One region of the Delftia sp. WSY_22 genome, then DNA from elsewhere that is predicted to be linked to it. Evidence: riboswitches for the same ligand, from Rfam matches in the RefSeq annotation. Region 1 holds a riboswitch; the other holds the start of a gene.

Region 1 (7,790 bases):
CCTCGGGCTGGGAGCGCCTGTGCTCGGCCGCTGGCGAATCGGTCTGGGTGCCCTCGCCGGCCGGTCAGGACGATGCCCTTGCCGGCAGCCACGGCATCGACTGCCCGCTGTGCCTGCCCCCGCTGGCGCCGCCGCCCGCCCGGTGCAGTGCGGCCCCGGCACCGCTGGTGGCAGATGCGCAGCCACGGGCGCACCCGGCCTCCGTCCACAGCGTGGCCATGCCGGCCCTGCCCCAGGCCCGCGCCCCGCCCCGGTGACTCCCGGATTCACTCCCGCTTCCTTCGCTTGGCCAACCCTTTTTGCAAGGCACGAAGACCGTGCCGCTATGCATTGAAATTTCTGGAGAAACCGTGATGACACTGCGTCAATGGACCACCCCTTTCCTGATCGCCGCCTCCCTGTCCATGGGCCTGGCCCATGCCCATGCCGATGCGGCCCATGTCAAGGCCGACGCCGCCTGGGCGCGTGCCAGCGTGCCGGGCCAGCAGGCCACGGGCGCCTTCATGCGCCTGACGGCCGAGGAGCCGCTGCGCCTGGTGGGCGTGGAGTCGCCCGCCGCCGGCGTGGCCGAGGTGCATGAAATGAAGATGGAAGGCGATGTGATGCGCATGCGCGCCATCGACGGCCTGGACCTGCCCAAGGGCGTGGCCGTGGATCTGAAGCCCGGCGGCTACCACGTCATGCTGCAGCAGCTCAAGAGCCCGCTGCTCAAGGACAGTCAGGTACCCATCACCCTGGTGTTCAAGGACGCCAAGGGCGAGACCTCGCGCCTGAGCCTGCAGGTCCCCGTGCGCGCCATGGCGCCCGGCGCAGGTGCGGCATCGGCTGCGCAGGGCGGCGCGCATGGCGGACACGGCGGACATGCCGGCCACTCCCACTGAGCTTTTTGTCATCCACCGGGTTTGTGCGCAGCGGGCCGTGCATGACTTGCGATGGACTTGGCGTGTGCCTGGGTTAAGCTGAGCGCATGGCCGGTGTGCTTCACCGGCATGTTCTTCCAACCCAGTCCTAGCGAGTGCTGCCATGAGTGATGCGTCCTCCTTCGGTTTCGGCAAGTTCATCCCCGGTTTCGACTTCCTGCAGGGCCTGGCCCAGAGTGCAGGATCGGCCACCGCCCGGCCCCTGGGGCGCCTGCCCGAATGGGTGGCGCCCACGGTGAGCATCGAAGAGGTGGACAAGCGCATCACCGAACTCAAAGCCGTGCAGTTCTGGCTCGACCAGAACGGCAAGGCGCTGGCCGCCACCATCCAGGCCCTGGAAGTGCAGCGCATGACGCTGTCCACCTTGCAGGGCATGAACGTCAGCATGGGCGAGCTGGCGCAGGCCTTCCAGTTCCCTGCAGCCGCAACCGCCGCGGCCACCGCTGCGGCCAAGGGCGCCGCCAGCGCGGGGCAGGGCGACCTTTCGGACTGGCCCATGTCCTCGGCCGCCAGCCGGGCGAGCAAGAAGGAAAAGCCGCAGCCCGAGCCCGCACAGGCCGCTGCCGCGCCGCCTGCAGCCCCCGAGGCGGGCAAGGCCGCCGACAGACCCGCAGCCGCGGAGACTGCGGCGCCCAAGGACGAGTCCGCCCAGGCCGCCGCCATGGGCCAGGCCATGCAGTGGTGGGGCGCGTTGACCCAGCAATTCCAGCAGATCGCCGCCAAGGCCATGGCCGAGCCCATGGCCCCGGAGGCCGTGGCGGCCGCCCAGCGCGCCACCGGCATGGCCGGTGACCTGGCCAAGGCCACCATGGACCGCATGGCGGCACAGGCCAGCGCCTTTGCTGCGCAGGCGGGCAAGGCGGCGGCGGTCTCCCCTGCCAAGGCGCCGTCCGCGAAGCCGGCGGCCAAGGCTGCGGCGCAGGCCGAAGCCCCCAGGACCGCTGCCAAGGCTCCCGCCAAAGCGGCTGCCAGGAAAACCGCTGCAAAGGCTGGAGCCAAGGCGCCGGCCGCCAGCAAGCCGGCAGCCAAGAGCCGGCCGGCGCGTTGACCGATCGGGCCGGACCCATGGATGCGCAAGGCCCCAGCCACCCGCAAGCCGGGTGCTGGCGGGGCTAGAAAGAAGGTTGGTATGTCGTTGTTTCCTGTAGGCCATGCCAGCCATTCCGACTGGCGCGCCGCGGCCGACGCGGTGCTGCAGCAGCTGCGCTTGCAGATGGCCGGGCCCGGCCACGCGCAGCGGCCCCGTCTGGGACTGGTGTACCTGTCCCATGCGCATGCCGCCCACGCACGGCCACTGCTGCAGCATCTGGCCAGGGCCCTGCCCCATGTGGCGGACTGGGCCGGCTGCTCGGCCGGCGGCGTTCTGGCCATGTCGCATGAGTACCTTTCAGGAACCGCGCTCGCGGTGATGCTGCTGGATGTACCGGCCGCCCACTACCGCCTGTATTCGGGCCTGGCGCCCCTGCATGCGCCTGGCGGCGAGGCCGGCTTCGCCGCCCATTCGGCCCTGGTCCATGCCGCAGGCGGCCAGCCCGAGCTGGCAGAGCTGCTGTACGAGCTGTCCGAGCGCACCGAGTCCGGCCTGCTGTTCGGCGGCGTGGGCGATGACGGGGAAGATGGCGTGGAGGGCGTGCAGATCGCCTGCCGTACCGAGGATCTGCATGCGCAGCATGCGGACGCGCGCGGCATTTTTCGTGGTGGCTTTTCAGGCGTGGCCTTCGGTGCCGGCGTGCCCTGCATCACGGGCATGGCCCAGGGCTGCGTGCCGCTGGGCGAGGGGCTGGAGATCACCGAGGCGCGCGGCGCCCTGGTCACCGGGCTTGATGGCGATCCGGCCCTGCAGCGCCTGCTGCAACTGCTGGGCGTGGAGCTGGAAGGCAGCGACTGGCAGCCCGCGCTGACCACGGTCCGCACCACGCTGGCGGCCATTGCGCCGCCGGGCCGGGGCCTGGCCCACGGCGTGCTGACCGAAGAGGCCCAGGTGCTGACCCTGGTTGGCCTGGACCCGCTGCGCCAGGGCGTGGCCCTGTCCTCGGCCGTGGAGGCCGGGCATTCGGTGATCTTCTGCCGCCGCCAGGCCCAGGTGGCGCGCCAGGAACTGCTGCAACTGGGCGCTGCGCTGCGCGATGCGGCGGAGCCCGAGGAGGCGGTGCCCGAAGGCGAGGCACAGCCCCGCATCCGTGGCGCCATCTACATCAGTTGCCGGGGCCGCGGCGGCGGCCTGTTCGGCGGCCCCGATGCCGAACTGCGCACCCTGCGCCACGCACTGGGCGATGTGCCATTGATCGGCTTCGTTGCCGAAGCCGAGATCATGGACGCCCGCCTGCACCGCTTCGCCGGGGTGTTGACGGTGTTCACTGCCTAGGCGTCGTACACGCCGTACACACGGTACACACCGTCTGCACCTCAGACCGCGCGCGGGCGCACCGTGCCTGCGCTGCGATCCGGGTCCATGGCTGCGGCTCCCAGAAAATCGAAATCCACGGCCGGCTGCCTGCCGCTGACCAGGTCGGCCAGCGCCATGCCGGAGCCGCAGGCATGGGTCCAGCCCAGCGTGCCGTGGCCGGTGTTCAGGAACAGGTTGGCGATGGGCGAGCGTCCGATCAGCGGCACATTGCTGGGCGTGGCGGGGCGCAGGCCGCTCCAGAACTGGGCGCGCCCGGTATCGCCGGCGCCGGGGAACAGCTGCTGCACGCGCCGCACGATGGCCTCGCAACGCACGGGGTCCAGGTTGCGGTCGTAGCCGTTGAACTCGGCCGTGCCCGCAATGCGCAGGCGGTCGCCTTGCGCGCCCGTGTAGCGCGAGAACACCAGCTTGAACTCGTCGTCCGTGAGGCTGACCTGATAGGCCTTGGCGGGGTCCAGCACCGGCAGGGTCACGGAGTAGCCCTTGGCCGGATAGATGGGCAGGCGCAACCCCAGCGGCTGGGCCAGCAGCGGGCTGAACGAGCCCATGGCCAGCACATAGGCGTCGCCCTGGATGCGTTCATAGCGGCCCTCGGCATTGGTCACCTCCACATGGTCGATATGGCGGCTGGCGCCCGCGCCCGTGGTGCGCAGCGCCGTCACGTGGTGGCTCTGGCGGAACTGCACGCCCGTGGCGGCGGCGATGCGCGCCAGCTCGCGTGTGAAGAGGTTGGCGTCGCCCGATTCATCCTCGGCCGTATAGGTGGCGCCCGCTATCTGCCCGCGCACATGGGCCAGGGCCGGCTCCAGGCGCACGGCCTCGTCGGCATCGATCAGGCGGCGGTCGCAGCCCAGGGCCTGCATCTGCTCGGTGGGCTTGAGCGCGCCCTCGAACTCGCGGGCGTTCGTATAGAAGTGCAGGATGCCCTGCGTGCGCTGCTCGTACTGGATGCCGGTGTCCGACCGCAGCTGCTGCAGGGCCTCGCGGCTGTAGGTGCCCAGGCGCACGATCTGCTGGATGTTGTGGCGCGTGCGCGCGGGCGTGCAGTTGCGCAGGAAGGACAGGCCCCAGAGCCACTGGCGCATGTCGGCGCGCAGGCGGAACAGCAGGGGGGCATCCTGCCGGCCCAGCCAGCCCAGCAGCTTCAGCGGTGCGCCGGGGTTGGCCCAGGGCTCGGCATGGCTGACCGAGATCTGCCCGCCGTTGGCGAAGCTGGTTTCGGCGCCGGGCGCGGCCTGGCGGTCGATGACGGTCACTTCATGACCGAGGGATTGCAGATAGTAGGCCGACGTGGTGCCGATCAGACCGGCTCCGAGAACGATGACGCGCATGACGATGCCCTTTCAAAGGCATGTGCCGGGTCACGCGAAAGCTGGCCGCTATGGTCTGGATAGCAGGCAGCCGGCGTCCGTCGTGACGCAGCTGCCGCTCCCCCTGTCCTTGGTACCTGAGAGATTCACCGCCGTCCATGGGAACGGGGCTTGCTCCTTCGGTGCGCCGCACATTGCGTGCGGCGGCTCTCCAGACGGCATGTTGTGTTTGCAGTACGGAACCTGAGCGTGTATGGGAGTTTGCGCCTTCGGTGAGGCTCGGCACCGTGGCGCCCGCCTGCTCTCCTGCAGGGGCGATTCTATGGGGCTTGCGCAGCCAGCTCCAGTCGTATTGGGGATACCACCAGTTACCTGTATGTGGTGTGGCTGATTCAGGGTATTCCCTAGATCGCTCAAGCGCCTCCCTCGTAGCGCTGGTACGTGTCTCCGGTTTCATGTAAAAAAACTATTGAAATAGAAAAAAACATGATTTAGCCTATCGATATGTGCAGTGGTTTGTCAGTGCTTGTTCTGGTCGATTGGACCTGCATGGGTTAACCATGGGTTGTATATATGTCTGATAGGCGACTTACCGTTGCACAGGTGCGGGTCCATGGAAACTGGTCCATCACTGAAAAAATACAAGCACGGTGAATATGGTTTGTCGAGGGAGGAATGTTTTGCGTCGCAAACCCGACTGAAGGTGTGTCCGCTCAATAGGCAGTGGAGCAGCGCGCAAGCGTTGATGGAAATCCGCCTTTTTTTGATTGACGCGCAGGATCTGCGCGAAAAATTTTGCTTCCAAACTCACCGGCTGCAAGGTGAGTTGTGGGCTCGTGATTCAAATAGAACTATTCGAGGTACGGCGATGCAAATGCGCTGGGTACAACTGATGGCCATTGCCATTGGGAAAATCATTTTCCTGTCATATCTCCTTGAGAAAACGGGGAATATCATGCATGCTCTCAATCGCCTGCCTGGTTCGGCATTTTTTCGCAAGTGGCGTGCAGCGAAGTGCCTTTTCTCTTTGCTGCTGCTTTCATGCGCGGGTATCTCATCCACGGCACTGGCGGCGACCATCGTCTTCACGGTCACCGACAACAGCGATGCTCCCAATGCCAATGCAACGACACCAACCACCTGTGTCAGCACGCTGGGGGGCACCTTTGCTGGCGCATGTACGCTGCGAGCGGCCATTCAGGCAGCCAACTACACGCTGCAAACGCTGGATCCGAGTGCCGATGTTTCCATCGTCTTTGCGCCGACACTGACCACGTCGGTACGGACCATACAGAGCGGGACATCCAAGGATGCGGCGGGAAACCTCCATCCGTATGTCGACAATCAGACGGTTTACGTGCGCTGTGCCAATACATTCATCAGCGGAGCCCAGTCCGGCGCCGTGACGGGAGCCACCAATGCCTGTGGTCAAAGCCAGATGATCAGCGGCGGCGATTCGACGACCACCACTGGTGGCGGCGGTGCCTGGTACTGGCTCAAAGGCACCGTGCCAGCCGGCACGGGCTCGTTGACCATCGATTTCGGGGGAGTCATACAAGTCCAGAACTGGGCGGACTCCCCCTGGGAAACTTTTTATCTTGGTGGGAAGAACATCACGCTCACCAATTCGCCCAACATGACCTGTGGCGAAGCGGTATTCGTCGTTGGCTCCCCGGCGAACAATGTCACCATTGACCGCGTCGGCCTGGTGAATGTGGCGCCAACCCCTGCGGGAGAGGGGACGCCGTTCAACTGCGAGCTGTACGCGGAGATTCATCAAGGCGCACAAAACGTATTCTTTACCAATAGCACGATCAATTCCGCGATATGGAATGGAAATTACGGCAATAACAAGGGCTCGGCTATTTCCGTTGCCGCAAGCAACGGTGCAGGCACAGTTTCCAACATTGTTGTCGATAATTTCACGGTAACGAATCTGCCCAACCCTATCGGGGGAATGCAGCTCGAGCAGTTCTTCCAGGTCATGTCGAACATGACCGTCAACGGATTGACGATCAAAGATTCGAATATCGCACTGAGCCCGACTGGTGGAAATGCGCCCAGGGCCGTGGTGTCGGTTGATGGAACGATCAACCTGGGCAATGGAATTGGTCTTGCCGTGACGGGTAATACCTTCTCGCTGCCTATTGCCGCCTATACCGCTTCATCGCCAATGCATGTGTCGGCACCAACGGTGAATACGGCAGCCTCAGGCACGACGCAGGTAGTGACGGTGACCGATAACAATTTCACTGGCGGCGGGGACGGGTTGAATATTAGTGGGACGGGTACGGCACCAGGGTTGATTGGCAACAACAAGATGACAAGCCAGTCGAGAAGTGCCATTCGTATCACTACGCATGATTTCTTCAAGATTTCTCAGAACACGCTGTTTTCCGTGCCTGTGGCTGCAAACTCAGGTATCAGTTTGCTGACGACGGCCAATGGACAAACCGGATGGACCCCGACCCTTGGCGTTGGCGCCAGTGACACCGCCGCCTGCACCTGGACATTCAATATCACGGCAAATGCCAATGCGAGCGAGCCGGCACCGTATACGGTGGAAGCCTTTTGGTCGCCGACCGGCGCGGGCGTCAACGATGCGCAGGTCTATCTGGGCTCAGGGACCATGGCCGGAGCCTCGGGAACGCTGACCGTTCCTTCGTATCTCAGCGGCCAGGTGCGGGTCACAGTGACGGACAGCAATTCCGGTGGAGCCCAGACCTCGCAGCTTTCAACGGCTGCAAGCGTCACCGGTTTTCCCTGTGCCCTGAAATCCGGCGTTCTGGCGACGACCAACAATCAACCTGTCGGCAGCAGCGACTTGCTGGAGGTCTACATTGTTGACGGCCAAGGCAATGCCTGGACGGGGGGCAGTGACACCGTTACCTTCGCAGCGCCGCCTGCAGGTGTCACGTTCAATGGCAGCTCCGCCGCAGTCAGCTGCACGACCGACTCCAGCGGAAAGTGCGCGTCTCCCATCAATGCCAGCAGCAGTGTCGCCGGAACGTTCGCCACCCCCGTGACCTTGTCGTCGTCAGTCGCTGGTGCCACGTTCTCCAATCTTCCATTGGGTGGAAGTCCGGTATCTGGCGCAGTGACCTATCAGCCTTCGCCGGTTGCTTACAGCTTCACCGCGCTCCCGGCCAGCAC
Region 2 (7,790 bases), on a different contig from region 1:
GCCCAAGGCCTGAGCCGCCGCGTGGTGCTGGCCCTGCCCCACTGGAGCGCGGCGCTGGAGGTGCTGGCAGGCACCGACCTCGTGCTGACCGTGGGCAGCCGCGCCATCGGTGACCTGCGCCGCCACAAAACGCTGCGCCGCTTCACTCCTCCGCTGGAGCTGCCCGAGTTCGCCTACCAGCAGGCCTGGCATGTGCGCAAGCAGGGGGATGCCATGCATCGGTGGCTGCGCAACTCGATGGCGCAGTGCTGTACTGCGCAGAAGTAAACGCAGGCCGCAGCCTCAGGCTGCCACCACCACCCTCAGCAACTGCTTCTGTATCTTCCCGCTGGCCGTCTTGGGCAGGGCCTCGCGGAAGTGGTAGCGGCGCGGGCGCTTGTAGGCAGCCAGGCGGTCGCCGTGGACCAGGAAGGCGTCCAGCGCCTCGGCCGTGGGTGTGGCGCCCGGCTTGGCAACCACGTGGGCGGCGACGATCTGGCCCCAGCGCTCGTCGGCCTCGCCGATGACGGCGACCTCGAGCACGTCGGCGTGTTCGACCAGTGCGTCTTCCACTTCGCGGGGATAGACGTTCTCGGCACCCGAATTGATCATGTAGTCGATGCGGTCGCGGATCCAGAGATAGCCGTCGTCGTCGATGTGGCCCAGGTCGCCCGTGTGGTACCAGCCGTGCGCCAGGGCGCGGGTGTTGGCGTCGGGGCGGTTGAGGTAGCCGGCCATCATGCAGGGGCCGCGCACGAGGATTTCGCCCACCTCGCCGGGCAGGCAGGCCTCGGCCGGGTCGGTGGGGGCGTTGTCTTCGCGCAGGCGGGCCACGATGAGGTCATGGCCCATGGAGGGCAGTCCGGCCGAGCCCGCGTGCGAGAGTTGCTCGCGCGGCAGCAGGACGGACATGCAGGGGCCCATTTCCGTGGTGCCGTAGACCTGGACCAGGTCGCAGCCGACCTTGCGCGTCCATTCGCGGATCAGGTGCGGCGCCATGGAGGCGCCGCCGTACTCCACCAGCCTCAGCGCGGGCGCCTGCTCAGGCGAGGCAATGGGGTCGGCCAGCAGCATGGTGATCATGGTGGGCGCCGCGAAGAAGAAGCTCACGCGCTCTTCGCGGATCAGGCGCCAGGCCTCGGCCACGTCGAAGCGGCGCAGCAGCACCTGGGTGGCGCCGGCCTGCAGGCGCGGCAGAAAGCTGGTGTGCAGCTCGGCCGTGTGGTTGAGCGGCGCCATGGCCAGGCCCACGTCGTCGCGCGTGAACTGCATGGTCTGGTGCATGAGGGCGTTGTGCGCCAGCTTGCTGCGGTGCGTATGCAGCACGCCCTTGGGCCGGCCCGTGGTGCCGCTGGTGTACATGAGGATGCAGGGGTCGCTCTCGCGCACATGGGCCTGGGGCGGCGCGCTGCTGCGGCCCCTGGCCAGGGCGGACAGGCGCTGCGTGGCCCAGACCGGCAGCGGGTCGGCCGGGGCATCGTCGGCAAAGATCCAGTGCTCGATGCCCGTTCCAGTGCCGCCGCCTTCGGCCTTGAGCAGGGCCTGGGCGCGTGCGGCCACCTCGCCGCCCTCGTGCTCGAAGACCAGGGCGCGCGCTGCGCCGTCCTTGAGGATGAAGGCCAGCTCCTGCGCCGCCAGCCGGTAGTTGATGGGGTTGAAGATGGCGCCCAGGCGCGCGGCCGCCAGCATGGTGAAGACAAAGGCCGGCGTGTTGTAGAGAAAGGCTGCGACCACGTCGCCATGGCCTATGCCCAGCTCGGCCAGGCCATGGGCGTGGCGGTTGACTTCGGCATCGAGCTGGGCGTAGGTCCAGGCGCGGCGCTCGCCGCCCTCCCACGCGACCAGGGCTTCCTTGTTCGGCAGGTAACGTGCCGGCCAGGCCAATGTGTCTCCCAGCGTCTGCTGCATGTGCGCTTCTTCCTTCTCGCTCACGAGATTTCATATATCGATGCACCTCAATGTAGGAGATTTTTTAGACAGTTATGCAATTTGCAAATGCATCCATGCAGGCAAGCGCATGGAGTTGCAGTCGGCCCGCGGAAATCCCGAAGCCGCGCGGACGCTGGCCGCAGCTAGAATGCGCCGGTCAGGAGAGAGTGCCCGCCCGGCCGCAACGGTCGCAGGCAGCGGCACCGCCGAAGGCGCAGGGTTCGCCCCGAACGCTCAGGCAAAAGGACTGGCACCGCCTGCCGCCACGGCCGCAGGCGTTCCTAGCTGGAGAGAGATGCAGGGCACGGCGGTGTGCCCCATCCACCGAAGGAGCAAGCCCCACGCATGGAAGGTGCGGGTGAATCTCTCAGGTAAAGCGGACAGCAGGGCAGCACATCCCGGAGGACCGGGATGGCGTTATGCCTTGTTCCTTGCCTGAAAGAGAGCCCTCCTTGTCCGCTGCCTCCACCACCGATCTGCTCAGGACCCCGCTGTTCGACCTGCACCAGGAACTGGGCGCGCGCATGGTGCCGTTTGCCGGCTACTCCATGCCCGTGCAATACCCGCAGGGGCTGATGGCCGAGCACCTGCACACGCGCGAGGCGGCAGGCCTGTTCGATGTCTCGCACATGGGCCAGATCAGCCTGCGCGGCCCGGATGCCGGCGCGGCGCTGGAATCGCTGCTGCCCATGGACGTGCTGGGCCTGGGCGAACACCGCCAGCGCTACGGCCTGCTGCTCAACGACGCGGGCGGCATTCTGGACGACCTGATGTTCGTGCGCCGCGAGGACGACCTGTTCCTGATCGTCAACGGCGCCTGCAAGCATGAAGACCTGGCGCACATCCAGGCCCGCATCGGCCAGCGCTGCGAAATCGAGCCCCAGTTCGACCGGGGCCTGCTGGCGCTGCAGGGCCCGCAGGCCGCAGCCGCCATGGAGCGCCTGCTGCCCGACACGGCCGGCCTGGTGTTCATGACAGGCGGCCACTTCGACTGGGAGGGGGCCGAGCTGTACATCACGCGCAGCGGCTACACCGGCGAGGACGGCTTCGAGATCTCCTTGCCCGCCAGCCACGCCGAGGCCTTTGCCCGTGCCCTGCTGGCCCAGCCCGAAGTCAGGCCCGTGGGCCTGGGCGCGCGCAATTCGCTGCGCCTGGAAGCCGGCCTGTGCCTGTACGGCAACGATCTGGACACGACCACCACCCCGGCCGAGGCCGCCCTGAACTGGGCCGTGCAGAAGGTCCGCCGCGCAGGTGGCGAGCGCGAAGGCGGCTTTCCCGGCGCGGCCACCGTGCTGGCCCAGCTGCAGTCGCCCGAGCTGCTCACGCGCAAGCGCGTGGGCCTGGTGGCCCTGGAGCGCGTGCCCGTGCGCGAAGGCACGGAGCTGCTGGATGCCGGCGGCCGCAAGGTCGGCCAGGTCACCAGCGGCCTGCTGTCGCCCACGCTGAACCAGCCCGTGGCCCTGGCGTACGTGGAGCCGGGCAGCGCCGCCGTCGGCACCACGCTGCAGGCCATGGTGCGCGGCAAGGCCGTGCCCATGCAGGTGCAGGCCACGCCCTTCGTGGCGCCCCGCTATCACCGCGGTTGAGGACAGCCTGCGCGCTTGGCGTGGATCGAGTTCGGCGGATTCGTTTTTCCTGCCATCGCATGCCGCTACAGTGCGCACTGACCTTTCTCAAACCGCCTTTCACAGGTTTTTTCAGTTTCTATCGGAGCAAGCCATGAGCATCCAGTATTCCAAGGACCACGAGTGGATCAACGCCGCCAACCCTGACGCGGCCATCGTCGGCATCACCCTCCACGCGCAGGATGCGCTGGGCGACGTGGTGTTCGTCGACCTGCCCGCCGTGGGTACCAGCTTCAACCAGGGCGATGTGGCCGGCGTGGTCGAGTCCGTCAAGGCCGCCGCCGATGTCTACATGCCCGTCAGCGGCGAGATCGTCGAAGTCAACGAGGCCCTGCGCGACGACCCCTCCCTGGCCAACAGCGACCCGCTGGGCGAAGGCTGGTTCTTCAAGGTCAAGCTCAGCGACGCAGGCCAGCTGGCCGCGCTGCTCGACGAAGCCGCCTACACGGCCTTTGCCCAGAGCAACTGACGCCACTTTCCGGCCAGGACGGGCGCCAGGGCCCGCCCTGGCGCTTTTCAGCTTTTGAGACAGGTCCCTCCATGCTGATGTCCTCCACCCAGCCCCTTGCCGCCCTCGAGAACGCCACCGAATTCGTGGCCCGCCATATCGGCATCGCGCCCGAAGACGAGGCCCACATGCTCAGCGCCATCGGCGCGGCATCGCGCGATGCGCTGATCGACGCCATCGTCCCGCCCTCCATCCGGCGCCACCAGCCCATGGCGCTGCCGCCAGCGGCCACCGAGGCCCAGGCGCTGGCCGAACTCAAGGCGCTGGCAGGCCGCAACCAGCTGCTCAAAAGCTTCATCGGCCAGGGCTACTACGGCACGCACACGCCCGGCGTCATCCTGCGCAACATTCTCGAGAACCCCGCCTGGTACACGGCCTACACGCCCTACCAGGCCGAGATCTCGCAAGGCCGCATGGAGGCCCTGGTCAACTTCCAGACCATGGTCTGCGACCTGACGGCCATGCCGATTGCCAACGCCTCCATGCTGGACGAGGCCACGGCGGCCGCCGAGGCCATGACGCTGGCCAAGCGCTCCGTCAAAAGCAAGAGCAACCGTTTCGTGGTGGCCGGCGATGCCCACCCCCAGACCATCGAGGTGATACAGACGCGCGCCGCGCCGCTGGGCATCGAGGTGCTGCTGGCCAACTCGCTGGAGGAATGGAACCAGCTGATGGAGGGCGACTACTTCGCCGTGCTGGCCCAGTACCCTGCCACCAGCGGCCGCATCGACGATCTGCGCGCCGACGTGGACAAGGCCCATGGCAAGCAGGCCGCCTTCATCGTGGCCACCGACCTGCTGGCGCTGACCCTGATCACGCCGCCCGGCGAATGGGGTGCCGACATCGTGGTGGGCACCACCCAGCGCTTTGGCATGCCCATGGGCGCCGGTGGCCCGCACGCCGCCTTCATGGCCTGCCGCGACGAGTTCAAGCGCTCCCTGCCCGGCCGCCTGGTCGGCGTGAGCGTGGACGTGCACGGCAAGCCCGCCTACCGCCTGGCACTGCAGACGCGCGAGCAGCACATCCGCCGCGAAAAGGCCACCTCCAACATTTGCACGGCCCAGGTGCTGCCCGCCGTGGTGGCCAGCATGTACGCCGTCTACCACGGCCCCGAGGGCCTGGAGCGCATCGCCCGCCGCGTGGCCTCGTACACGGCCATCCTGGCGCGCGGCCTGGCCGAGCTGGGCGCGCCGCTGCGCGAGGCGCCCAGCTTCGACACGCTGAGCCTGCACACGGGCGCGGCCACCCAGGCCATCGTGGAGCGTGCCGTGTCCCTGGGCGCCAACCTGCGCGTGTATTTCAAGGAATACCTGTGCATCTCGCTGGACGAGACCACCACGCGCGCCGATGTCGAGCTGCTGTGGAAGATCTTCGCCCGGGACGGCCAGGCCCTGCCCAGCTTCACCGCCTTCGAAAAGGGCGTGGAGCCGCTGATTCCCGACGGCCTGCGCCGCAGCAGCGCCTTCCTCACACACCCGGTGTTCAACACCCACCGCTCCGAGACCGCCATGCTGCGCTACATCCGCCAGCTGTCGGACAAGGACCTGGCGCTGGACCGCAGCATGATCCCGCTGGGCTCCTGCACCATGAAGCTCAACGCCACCAGCGAGATGATTCCCATCACCTGGCCCGAATTCGCCCAGGTGCACCCCTTTGCCCCGGCCGACCAGCAGCAGGGCTATGCGGAACTGGACAAGCAGCTGCGCGACTGGCTGTGCCAGGCCACGGGCTACGCCGGCATCAGCCTGCAGCCCAATGCCGGCAGCCAGGGCGAGTACGCGGGCCTGCTGGCCATCAAGGGCTGGCATGCGAGCCGGGGCCAGTCGCACCGCAACGTCTGCCTGATTCCCAGCAGCGCCCACGGCACCAACCCCGCCAGCGCGCAGATGGTGGGCATGCAGGTGGTGGTCACCGCCTGCGACGCCAACGGCAACGTCGACATGGCGGACCTGGCGGCCAAGTGCGAGCAGCACAGTGCCAACCTGGCCTGCATCATGATCACCTACCCCAGCACGCACGGCGTGTTCGAGACCCAGGTCAAGGAGCTGTGCAAGCTGGTGCATGACCACGGCGGCCGCGTCTACGTGGACGGCGCCAACATGAACGCCCTGGTGGGCCTGGCCGCGCCGGGCAGCTTCGGCGGCGATGTCAGCCACCTGAACCTGCACAAGACCTTCTGCATCCCGCACGGCGGCGGCGGCCCGGGCGTGGGCCCGGTCTGCGTGGTCGAGGACCTCGTCCCCTTCCTGCCCGGCCATGCCACCACGGGCCTTGCGGGCGGCACGGGCGCGATCAGTGCCGCGCCGCTGGGCAATGCGGCCGTGCTGCCCATCAGCTGGATGTACATCCGCATGATGGGCGCCCAGGGCCTGACCCTGGCCACCGAGACCGCCATCCTCAGCGCCAACTACATCAGCGCCCGGCTGCGCGACCACTACCCCACGCTGTACGCGGGCGAGCACGGCCATGTGGCGCACGAGTGCATCCTGGACCTGCGCCAGTTCAAGGAAAGCACGGGCGTCATGGCCGAGGACGTGGCCAAGCGCCTGATCGACTACGGCTTCCATGCGCCCACGCTGTCCTTCCCCGTGCCCAACACGCTGATGGTGGAGCCCACCGAAAGCGAAAGCCTGTACGAGCTGGACCGCTTCGTGGACGCCATGATCGCCATCCGCGAGGAAATCCGCGCCATCGAGCAGGGCCGCCTGCCCCAGGACGACAACCCGCTCAAGAACGCGCCGCACACGGCCGAGACCCTGCTGGCTTCGGAATGGACCCACCCGTACAGCCGCGAGGCCGCCGCCTACCCCGTGGCTGCCCTGCGCCAGTCCAAGTACTGGTGCCCCGTGGGCCGGGTGGACAACGTCTACGGCGACCGCAACCTCTACTGCAGCTGCATCCCGGTCGACGCTTACCTGAGCTGAAGCACCTGCCACCCAAAGGGGCGCTTGTGGCGCCCCGCCCGGCGCGCGTACACTGCGGCCCTGCCCGCGCCGGGCCCCGGTCCATCTGCCGGGCGCCAGGCGCGGGCGACCAGGATTTGTGCGGCAGATGCCGCTTTCCCCAGCGCCAGCACGCGATGAGCAGCCAAGACCCTTCCGACCAGCCTCGCGACGACGAGCACCTGCCCCTGCATGCCTTGCTGGCGCCCGGCGCCGACCTGCCCCCCGTCGAACGTTTCCCCTCCTTCCAGCCCGAAGACGATCCGCTGCAGGCCCTGGTCGCCGAGCTGCGCAACTACCAGCGCGAGCTGGAGATCCAGAACCGCGTGCTGGACTACAGCCAGGCCGTGGCCGAAAGCGCCTCCGAGCGCTTCGAAGCCCTGTTTGCCAGCATTCCCCTGCCCCTGCTGGTGGTGGACGAGCACGACATGGTGGTGCAGGCCAACGCCATGGCGCACAGCGCCTTCCAGCCCACCGAGCATGACCGGCTGCTGGTCAATTTCGCGCCCTTCGTGCACCCTGACGACGCCGAGCGCGTGCGCGAGACCTTCGTTGCGGCACGCGAGCTGGGCCGCACCGAGGCCCACGAGGTCTGCTTCGACATCACCGAGCAGCACCAGCTGCGCGCCGACCTGCATGTGGCCTGCATCGCCATCCCGCAGCAAAGCGGCCCGCCCATTGCGCAGTACCTGTGCGCCGTGGTCGACCAGGGTCCGCTGCTGGCCGAGCGCCTGGCGCTGCAGCAGCGCAACCACCAGCTGTTCCTGAGCGAGCGGCGGCTCGAATCGGTCATCAACTCGGCCCTGG

What was found. A riboswitch is a leader RNA that binds a small molecule or an ion and turns the genes downstream of it on or off. The one in region 1 is predicted to bind glycine.
Region 2: another riboswitch for glycine. It lies ahead of gcvT (glycine cleavage system aminomethyltransferase GcvT); the one in region 1 lies ahead of ACF8NF_RS22035 (D-amino acid dehydrogenase).

The regions. Positions count from the first base shown of each region.
Region 1 is NZ_JBICKN010000050.1:31,477-39,266, forward strand. Features, by position in the region: gene ACF8NF_RS22015 (hypothetical protein) at 1-257, shown strand, start outside; gene ACF8NF_RS22020 (copper chaperone PCu(A)C) at 354-881, shown strand; gene ACF8NF_RS22025 (PhaM family polyhydroxyalkanoate granule multifunctional regulatory protein) at 1,024-1,968, shown strand; gene ACF8NF_RS22030 (FIST N-terminal domain-containing protein) at 2,050-3,285, shown strand; gene ACF8NF_RS22035 (D-amino acid dehydrogenase) at 3,327-4,658, opposite strand; glycine riboswitch at 4,752-4,862, opposite strand; gene ACF8NF_RS22040 (beta strand repeat-containing protein) at 5,251-7,790, shown strand, end outside.
Region 2 is NZ_JBICKN010000018.1:335,670-343,459, forward strand. Features, by position in the region: gene ACF8NF_RS11390 (LysR family transcriptional regulator) at 1-267, shown strand, start outside; gene ACF8NF_RS11395 (fatty acid--CoA ligase) at 283-1,887, opposite strand; glycine riboswitch at 2,057-2,168, shown strand; glycine riboswitch at 2,184-2,302, shown strand; gene gcvT (glycine cleavage system aminomethyltransferase GcvT) at 2,328-3,494, shown strand; gene gcvH (glycine cleavage system protein GcvH) at 3,628-4,002, shown strand; gene gcvP (aminomethyl-transferring glycine dehydrogenase) at 4,074-6,965, shown strand; gene ACF8NF_RS11415 (PAS domain-containing sensor histidine kinase) at 7,121-7,790, shown strand, end outside.